DNA from 4 places in the Paenibacillus sp. YIM B09110 genome. Region 4 is predicted to be linked to each of the others. Evidence: riboswitches for the same ligand, from Rfam matches in the RefSeq annotation. Region 4 holds a riboswitch; each other region holds the start of a gene.

Region 1 (2,200 bases), on a different contig from region 4:
ATATCTTGAACGCGTTCTTCGAAACATTTGGCGAGCATACGCTGATTCAGCCTACGTTCGTTACCGGACATCCGGTTGCAATCTCGCCCCTGGCGAAGAAGAGTGAAGTCGATCCGCGCTTCACGGACCGCTTCGAGCTATTCATCGTAGCGCGCGAGCACGCGAACGCCTTTACAGAGCTGAACGATCCGATCGACCAGCGCGAACGGTTCGAGGCACAGCTCGTAGAGAAAGAGCACGGCAACGACGAGGCGCATGAGATGGATGATGACTTCATCCGTGCCCTTGAATACGGTATGCCGCCTACTGGCGGTTTGGGAATCGGCATCGACCGTCTCATTATGTTGTTGACGGATGCGCCTTCGATCCGGGACGTACTGTTGTTCCCGCATATGAGAGAGCAACGCTCCGGCGAGTAAGGGACGAGCGATACGTAAAGCAAGATACAAGTAACTATAGAAGCGTGGCCGCGTTGATGGTGAATAACCGTCTGACGGCCGCGCTTTTTCTTATTGCTCCATATTAAGTTTTTTTCGAGTAAACGGATGAATGTGAATACATCTAATGGCGCTAAATTTACACCCCTAGATCATCAGTATTAAAATAGAGCTTGCGAAACACCTATGTTACATAGTTCTACATAAGTACTGCAAAGTAACGTACAAATCGACAAATTCTTATGTAAAATCGGCAATACCGATCTAGAGAGCAATAAAGTTGTTTGCGCCAAAGTAACTTGGAAAGATAACAACAAAGAGAAATCAAAAACGATTACTTACGATATTGAGGAAAGGTTTAAGTAGCTATTATTTTTTGTAAGATTTTGATCTATTTTTTTGCTAGATAGTATTGAATTACTAGAATCATATGGTAATATAGGACTATCGATGCTAATCCCGATAATGGCAAACCTATCGAAAGGTAGGGACGCAAAGCTAAAGGGCCTTCCTTATGATGGCAGCCAGCTACCGAACGACGGAGCATTTTTTATTTTACTAAATAGTAGGACAAGTATTAGAAAAAGCGAATCACGATAATGGCAAACCTATCGAAAGGTAGGGACGCAAAGCTAAAGGGCCTTCCTTATGATGGCAGCCAGCTACCGAAAGACAGAGCTTTTTTTGTTTTATAACAAGGGACAAGCAGTCCTATGAAACTTTACACGATAACGGCAAACCTATCGAAAGGTAGGGACGCAAAGCTAAAGGGCCTTCTGAAAGATGGCAGCCAGCTACCGAAGGGAGTTTTATTCATGCGTAAGTTTATTCTTATGATAGCAGTAGCGTTCATCATGATCGCATCGATTAAAGTTACAAGTGCAGAAGCTAGCGAAAACACAACTTGGTTGAACACAGCTAGTCTAGATAAAGGCATTGTATCGGTATCCTATGAAGTAAAGGCTAACGTGAAAACAAAAGTTATGATCGCAAAAGGCGATAATAAATATACATATAACATGACAGCTTCCAAGAAAGTAGAACAATTCCCGCTGCAACTTGGAAATGGCGATTACACCGTGTCGGTGTTAGAGAATACAGAAGGCAACAAATATAAAGTAGTTAACAAAGAAACAGTTAAGCTTAACCTTGCTAACAACAGCGTGATTTACTTGAATTCGGTGCAAAATGTAGCATGGACAAGCTCGAGTCTTGCTATTGTTAAAGCAAAAGAGCTAACAAAAAACAGCAAATCAGACAATGAGAAAGTAAGAGCAATCTACGACTATATCATTAATAACATCAAATATGATTATGATTTGGCAGCCAACATTTCGACTGACTACCTCCCAAGCATCGACAAAACACTTTCGACGAAAAAAGATATCTGCTATGGTTACTCGTCGTTGTTCGCTGCAATGCTTCGTAGTGTAGGAGTTCCTACTAAGCTCGTAATGGGTGACACGGAATATGTTAGTGTATATCATGCTTGGAACGAAGTGTTCTTGAATGGCAAATGGGTAATTATTGATACGACGGTAGACGCTGGTCTCAAGAAGAGTAACAAGAAGTTCGATCTAATTAAAGATGCTTCGAAATATTCGGCAGCAAAACAATACTAGACAGTTATTAGACACGGTGCTTTGGCATCGTGTTTTTTTGTTATCTTCTATAATAGAAAACAGTTTAAAGGTTTATATAAAAAGTGCTTGCAATGCTATAGGCGTCTGTGATATATTATCTAAGTCGCCGCTGAAACATAC
Region 2 (2,200 bases), on a different contig from region 4:
TCTCCTTACACGGCAGCAGCAGTCAGAAGCCGATTCAAGTGCTGCAGAGCGCTTGGGCGAAGTCGCATCAGTACGAACTGGAGAAGGGGACGACATTGCCTGCCTTTCTCGCCACGCTTCTGCCGCCTATAATAGAGAAGTTAATTAAGGGCAGTGAGGTGAAAGGCTTCTCGCTGCAGGAAATATCAGCGCTGGGTCAGCTAATTGAATATTCGAACCTTTCCATTACTTCTATGCAAAATTGGGTCAAAAGAGACTTTAAGTCGTATTTTGACTGTCCAAAGGCTGGCAAGAAATATTCCCTTAATCAAGCTGCGCTGTTGTTCATTATCGATGATCTGAAGTCGAATCTCGACTTCGAGTCGATTCGCAAGCTGTTTGAAATCGTGCTCGGCAAGCCGGAGGACGAGTCCCACGATCTTGTCGGCCCTATCGAGCTGTATGCCACTTATACGAAGATGTTCGAAGAGCTCGACGCGAATAACGATCAATTGCTCGATATTACGGGCCATCTAAACGGGCAGCCTCATCAGGACCTGCTTACGGAGGAAGTCATACGAGGTGCAGCCAATCGGTTTGCGGACAGGCTGTCGGGATTGACGGACAAGCAGCGGGAAGCGATACGCAATATTTTGCTGGTAGCTGTCATATCGATTCAAACGTCCTATTTTCATACTCTCGCGAGAAGGTACTGCAATGCGACCCTGTTCCTGAATTCTCCATGAAAAAATAGGAAAAAGGGATGTACATGAGAGGAAATCTGTCCTATACTGTAAGCTGATGTAAAAAACAGACAAACTGAAAAAGGCAAACTTGCCGAAAGGCAGGGACGCAAAGTTATGGGCCTAAGGGGCAAGACGCTATGGCTGCCAGACCGCCAGCAGGTTAGATAAGCTTATTTAGCTATCCGCCGACTGGGGCCTGGATAGCTTTTTTGCTATTTTTCGGACAGACAGAGGGAGCGAGAGAACCAGCATGAAGACAGCATCGTGGGCAACAACAGGAAAAGCATGGCTTGGCAAAGCCGTGCAAACAGCAAAGCAAGTACGCTTGAAAAAGTTGAACGGGAAGAAGATTACGACGAGGTTGTTTATCATCTCGGCCATTATTACGCTATTTAACGTAGGTGCCGGGGCATTCATCTACACCCAGAACTTGTCGGTAGCAAATGCGGTAAATGAGTCCGAGAAGCTGTCCGAAGCTGAGCGCAACTACCAAGCGGTGTCGGGCAAGCTGCTGAAGACGATGCTCCGAATGATCGATGCGATCGAGAACGGTACCGAGGAAGAAAGCGCAGTTGCGATCAAGACGGAGCTGGCAACGATCCCTTCGAGCCTAGAGCAGTTGAATAAGCAGTTCGAAGCTATGGATATTAGATATCCAGCTGAAGAGAATGCCCAGAAATATGTGAATCAGATTAAAGTGCTTGATCTCGCCTATACGAATTTGAGTACGACTTCTATTGATGTCAATGCTTTAACGGCCGAAGAGAAATCGTTGCGCGTGTCGGATTTGATCAGTGTCTATACGATCATTATTGATTTCTCCAAAGAAGCAATGGAGAAAAAATTGTCCGAGGATACTCAGGACACGCAGAAGTCGCTTAACAAAAGCGTAGATAGCGCGAATATCATCATTCTAGTGAATATCATCCTATTGGCCGTGCTTCCTGCTGTTATGATCTTCGGCATTACGCGTTCGATTAAGACGGGCTTGTCCGGCATTATGAAACGGATCGAAGCATACAGGAACAATCAATTCACGGAGCTTCCGAAGCTGCAGCGCGCCGATGAATTCGGAGATATCGACGCATCGCTCGCCGACATGGGCAGTAACCTGCGAGAGACGATCAAAGCGACGATTGACGTGAGCGGTACAGTGCTTGGCGTATCGAATCAGATGACGGAGAAGATAAGCAGCAACCGCGATGCTTCCGAGCAAGTCAAAGGCCAGATCGAATTTGGCAAGACTTCGCTGCAGGCCCAGTATGACGACGCATCTTCGATATCGGCGGTAACCGAGCAAATCTCGGCAAGTTCGGAAGAGATCGCCGCGTCCAGCGAATACATAAATGGCGATATGCTAAAAATGAAGCAAGCATCCCTTAACGGCTCCGAGCAGATGGCGGGCGTTGTATTGAAAGTGAATGAGACGGCGCAGCAGTTCGATAAACTGACGGCCGCCTTCGAATCGATGAACG
Region 3 (2,200 bases), on a different contig from region 4:
GTTTTGTCGTATTGGCCGCTCTCCCACTTGATGGTCAGTGAGCTAGGAGTGCCTGTGACATTAATTGGCTCAGAGCTATTGCCATCAATATCTTTCTCATGCCAGCTTCCATTTGTTTTCCATTTGAACTCGACATCAACATTACTTTCGTTCGTAACGATCCACTTCCGTGCTTTAGTTGGATCATCTGTACAAGCAGCTGCTATCGTGAGGATAGGCGTGTTGTACACTGTAATGTCTTCCGTTTTGTTTTTCTTAACTGCAACCGTTTGGCCGCTGCTAGAGATCGAAGTAGTGAAACCAGCGGGAACAATCTCAACTACTTTATAGGTGCCCTGTTCTAGATTCTTGAACAAAACGTAACCCGAAGAATTGGTTGTACCTGAAGTGATCAGGTTGTTGCCCTTATATACTTCGAATGTAACGCCGCTTTGTGACTTTGATTTTCCGTCTTCATAGTAGTATTTTTTGTAAACCTTGAGGTCCCCGCACTTCGAGTCATGATTACGGCCACCGTCACTAGTGCCTTGCAAGACTCCGCCGGTTATCCTCGGGCTGTCTCCGCCGATGCATTTATTGCCGCCGTCGTCACAATCTTCGTCACGGCCTCCATAAGTGCCTTGAATACCGGATAAGTCGCGGTCGTGTTCGTCGCATGCATTGTCGCCACCGCCGCCGCCGCCGCCTCCTCCTCCGCGGGTAGTGAACACCATTGAGGATTCAATAGAAGGAGACTCTTCCGTTGCAGGCTCTTCAGAAGGGGCAACAGTTGACTCTGTATTCTCGGAGGCTGGTGCAGGTGTTGTCTGTGCAGATTCTTGACTTGTCTCATCCGTGCCTTGCGCCATAACGATCGAGCTTAAGAACATGGACAAGACAAGCATGATGGACATGATGACCGCAAACTGTTTTTTGAACAACTTCATTGTTCACTCTCCTCTTAGATTTGGATAATCTAGTTCTAAGAGGGCCGGTTACACTACTAGCTCCGTATAATCCAAGTGTCCAGGTGCAGATTATACATCATCGCTTCCCTAAAAAGCACGAATGTAAAGAGGTTCCCCCTCCTTCCTTCACTCTATCTGCTTTTCAATACTACTTATGCTCTAGTTCGCACTAAAATGATAACATATATTGGTATTTCTACAAGAGTGTAAATATGTCGAATTATGCTGAAATAAGTCGAAAAGTGTAGAAAGAGGAAAAAGGACTGTATGTTTTTCAACTTGTCCGCTTTTACCGGAACCTGTGGGCGTTGAGCGGCATATAGTGTCGCATAGAGGAGGTGACCGCCGTGCTCAAACTTCTGCTTCTCGTGCTTGGGTGCTATATAGCGGCTGCATTGTCGGTTCATCTGGCTTATTGGATTCGGCAAGGGCGGAAGAGGGCTAGCAGGCATTATGTGCTTATAGCCGATGAGGATCAACATAATATAGAATGGTATATGCGTTCGCTGTTGACTTTCTCGCGTCAGACGGGAAAGGAAGTGAAGGTGACGGTTGTTGATTATGGCGCGACGCCGGAAACGCTTGCGATTGTCGATCGGATGGCCCGCAAGGGGCATATAGTGACCGTTCATGAATACCCGGAACAGATGAGGCGAAGCCGTACAGTCGATGATGCAGGCGAAGCCGCATCCAGTAGAGAAAGCGATGCCAATCAGTTGATGTGGCTGCTGCAGTCTGAAGGTGTTCTGAAGGATGCGAATCAGGCGGTGCTCATTGACCTGCAAAATCCTTCCGATTTGTCCAAAATGCCTTTTTAGTATATACTTCAAGCTATAACGGTTATGAAAGTGAAGCACACTTTGCAGCGCTCTATGCGCTCAAGGTGTGCTTTTTTTTGCGTTCGCTTGGTTGTTAAACATTAGACATTAGTGATGATGACGCACTAAGAAATACAATATGCGGGGAGTGGGGAAAAGATGCGGGCTTATGTGTATGTTGTCGGCAGAAATGAAATATGGAGAGCATATTGTACGATTGCGCCTGAAGTTGATCGGCTTTATTGGCTCGAGCCCTCGCTCGGGATGCGAATGGGGAGGGGAGGGCCTCCGGCAGATGAGGGCTGGGTATGGCAGGATCCGCTGCCGCTCGGAGATGCTTGCCGAGCGGCAGCGCTTTGGAATAGCGAGCAGGAGCAACGAGGGGGAGGGAGCGGCGATCGCGAGGGTGTCGTCGGCCGGCTTGCCGCGTGTACG
Region 4 (2,200 bases):
GATTTAATCGTGTTGTTGCTGCCGTATACACTGATAGCCGAGTACATGTCAGGAGCGATCGACCCTTTATCCGAACCCGAAGCGTAATAATTGTTTTGCAGGTACGAGTTCAAAATTTGGTTTCCTGTTACCGTAAGGCCTTGTGCATAAATCTTAATAGCGCGTTTGGCGTTATTGTCGAATTTATTATTCGAGATAATGCTGTTTGTATCAATGCCTTTGCCTGAATCCATGTTTGGATCTTCATAGTAGATGCCGTCGCCGTCATCAGCAGGACCGATGTGGTGTATATAGTTATTAGTAATAGATACATTAGCTGCTGCAGCTTCGCTTTTACCCCATGTCGTTGTTACGTAAATACCTCTAGCAATCATGCTGCCGCCAGTAGGATTGATTGCTACAATATTTTTCACTTCATTGCTGTCGATTGTGATAGCTTTCGTATTGCCGTATACAAGAATTCCCGAAAGCACGCCCGAGAAGTAATCGCTGCTTGTTTTTGTGCTGTGTGAAGCATTCGCTACAATCGATTTGTTGACATTAACGCGCTCACTGCCTCCGCTTACAACAAGTACGCGGTTAACTAGTTTGTTGCCGTCGAGTGAAATATTGCTGATCTCAATATCTTTTCCCGATACACGCATCAATTCCCAACCGAAATCTTTTGTGCTAGCCTTAATGATCGAAGTTGCGCCATCACCGAGCACTTTCACGTTGCTGCTTACAGCGAGCGGATCTTTCGGGTTTACCAGGTACGTTCCTTTCGGAAAGTAAACCGTCGTTTTTTTCGCCGCGCCTTCTGCCAGCGCTTTTTTAATCGAGGACGTATCGTCCGTCTTGCCGTCTCCCTTTGCACCGTAGGTCTTAACATTTATCATACTAGCAGCGTTCGCTTCTTCGATGAATAGTCCATAAAAACCGATGCCGCTCAAAATCGTTACAAGCACCATCGCCGTCATGCTCTTCGTTAGTTTGCTGAAAATTCCCATTCTCACTACCCCCATGTCGTTGAATAAAATAAGATAGGACAATCCCAGAATTCAGGATTGTCCTATCTCATTCCTGAAAACATTTCGGGAACTGGCTGGCATATGGTTTCCCATTTAGCCCCTGTAGTTTTGCGTCCCACGCTTTCACGTGGTTTGCCGTTATCGCTGTTTCCAAATATTAAGTTAGTGGGATTGCAGGTGTGATGAACAGAAAAAGAACCTATGACATGTCATAAGTTCTGTAATAGAACCTGAAAAGTTTTCGGAATCTGGCTGGCATGTGGTTTCCCATTTAGCCCCTATAGCTTTGCGTCCTGCGCTTTCACGCAGTTTGCCTTTTCGACACATCAAGTATATGAAGTTTCTTAATATTTAAATAAATATTACCAGATTAATAGGTATAAAGCAATAGGTTTTACTAGATTCATAGCCTAATTTTAAAAAAGATTCGACACCTTTTTCTCAACCGGCTTATAGCCATAAATTAGAACTTGTTTACAACCTCTTCCTAAACAATTATCATAGTCAAGTAGACCCTGCTATCACCTATTAGACTTAATTTTTAATAATACTCTAGCAGCGTACATAATAGCAAAACGCCGGTTTCCAAAGAACCGCGATCGGACTTCTTCACCTAAAATCAGAAGGGAAAATGGGGTGGTAGCGTGAAAGTGTTAATTACGGGCGGCTACGGATTTATTGGCTCATTCGTTGCGGAGAAGTTTTTCAACGAAGGACATGAAGTCATTATTATAGATAATATGACCTCCGGTCATATATCCAATTGCAAATTCCGCCATATATCATACATCGCAGATGTGGAAAGCACAGTATGCGAATCTATCTTCGAGAACCATAATGTCGATATTGTCGTTCATTTGGCAGCTCAGATCAATGTGGTCACATCGATGGAAAATCCATACGCGGATACAAAATCCAACATCCTGGGACTAACCAACATCTTGCAGCTGGCCGCAAAATATAAAACCAAAAAGCTCATTTTCGCTTCCTCTGCGGCCGTATATGGATTAAATGATCAAATTCCGCTAAACGAGGAAATGCCTTGTCAGCCTGTCTCGCCATACGGAATCAACAAGCTTCTCGGGGAATACTATTGCACAAAGTGGAATGAAATCTACCAATTGGATACGATTTGCTTCCGATTCAGCAATGTGTACGGACCTCGACAAGGATCGATTGGAGAGGGCGGA

Evidence for each region. A riboswitch is a leader RNA that binds a small molecule or an ion and turns the genes downstream of it on or off. The one in region 4 is predicted to bind cyclic di-GMP.
Region 1: linked by a shared signal. The riboswitch ahead of V8F51_RS24765 (transglutaminase domain-containing protein) and the one ahead of V8F51_RS13375 (glycosyl hydrolase family 28-related protein) in region 4 are both predicted to bind cyclic di-GMP.
Region 2: linked by a shared signal. The riboswitch ahead of V8F51_RS03085 (methyl-accepting chemotaxis protein) and the one ahead of V8F51_RS13375 (glycosyl hydrolase family 28-related protein) in region 4 are both predicted to bind cyclic di-GMP.
Region 3: linked by a shared signal. The riboswitch ahead of V8F51_RS26870 (SpaA isopeptide-forming pilin-related protein) and the one ahead of V8F51_RS13375 (glycosyl hydrolase family 28-related protein) in region 4 are both predicted to bind cyclic di-GMP.

What each region holds. Positions count from the first base shown of each region.
Region 1 is NZ_JBANSP010000022.1:89,508-91,707, forward strand. Features, by position in the region: gene lysS (lysine--tRNA ligase) at 1-419, shown strand, start outside; cyclic di-GMP riboswitch class I at 895-973, shown strand; cyclic di-GMP riboswitch class I at 1,029-1,107, shown strand; cyclic di-GMP riboswitch class I at 1,161-1,239, shown strand; gene V8F51_RS24765 (transglutaminase domain-containing protein) at 1,253-2,059, shown strand.
Region 2 is NZ_JBANSP010000002.1:185,992-188,191, forward strand. Features, by position in the region: gene V8F51_RS03080 (DUF1836 domain-containing protein) at 1-725, shown strand, start outside; cyclic di-GMP riboswitch class I at 797-882, shown strand; gene V8F51_RS03085 (methyl-accepting chemotaxis protein) at 976-2,200, shown strand, end outside.
Region 3 is NZ_JBANSP010000028.1:40,084-42,283, forward strand. Features, by position in the region: gene V8F51_RS26870 (SpaA isopeptide-forming pilin-related protein) at 1-926, opposite strand, end outside; cyclic di-GMP riboswitch class II at 960-1,041, opposite strand; gene V8F51_RS26875 (hypothetical protein) at 1,295-1,765, shown strand; gene V8F51_RS26880 (DEAD/DEAH box helicase) at 1,925-2,200, shown strand, end outside.
Region 4 is NZ_JBANSP010000007.1:236,654-238,853, reverse strand. Features, by position in the region: gene V8F51_RS13375 (glycosyl hydrolase family 28-related protein) at 1-989, opposite strand, end outside; cyclic di-GMP riboswitch class I at 1,073-1,157, opposite strand; cyclic di-GMP riboswitch class I at 1,251-1,335, opposite strand; gene V8F51_RS13370 (NAD-dependent epimerase/dehydratase family protein) at 1,655-2,200, shown strand, end outside.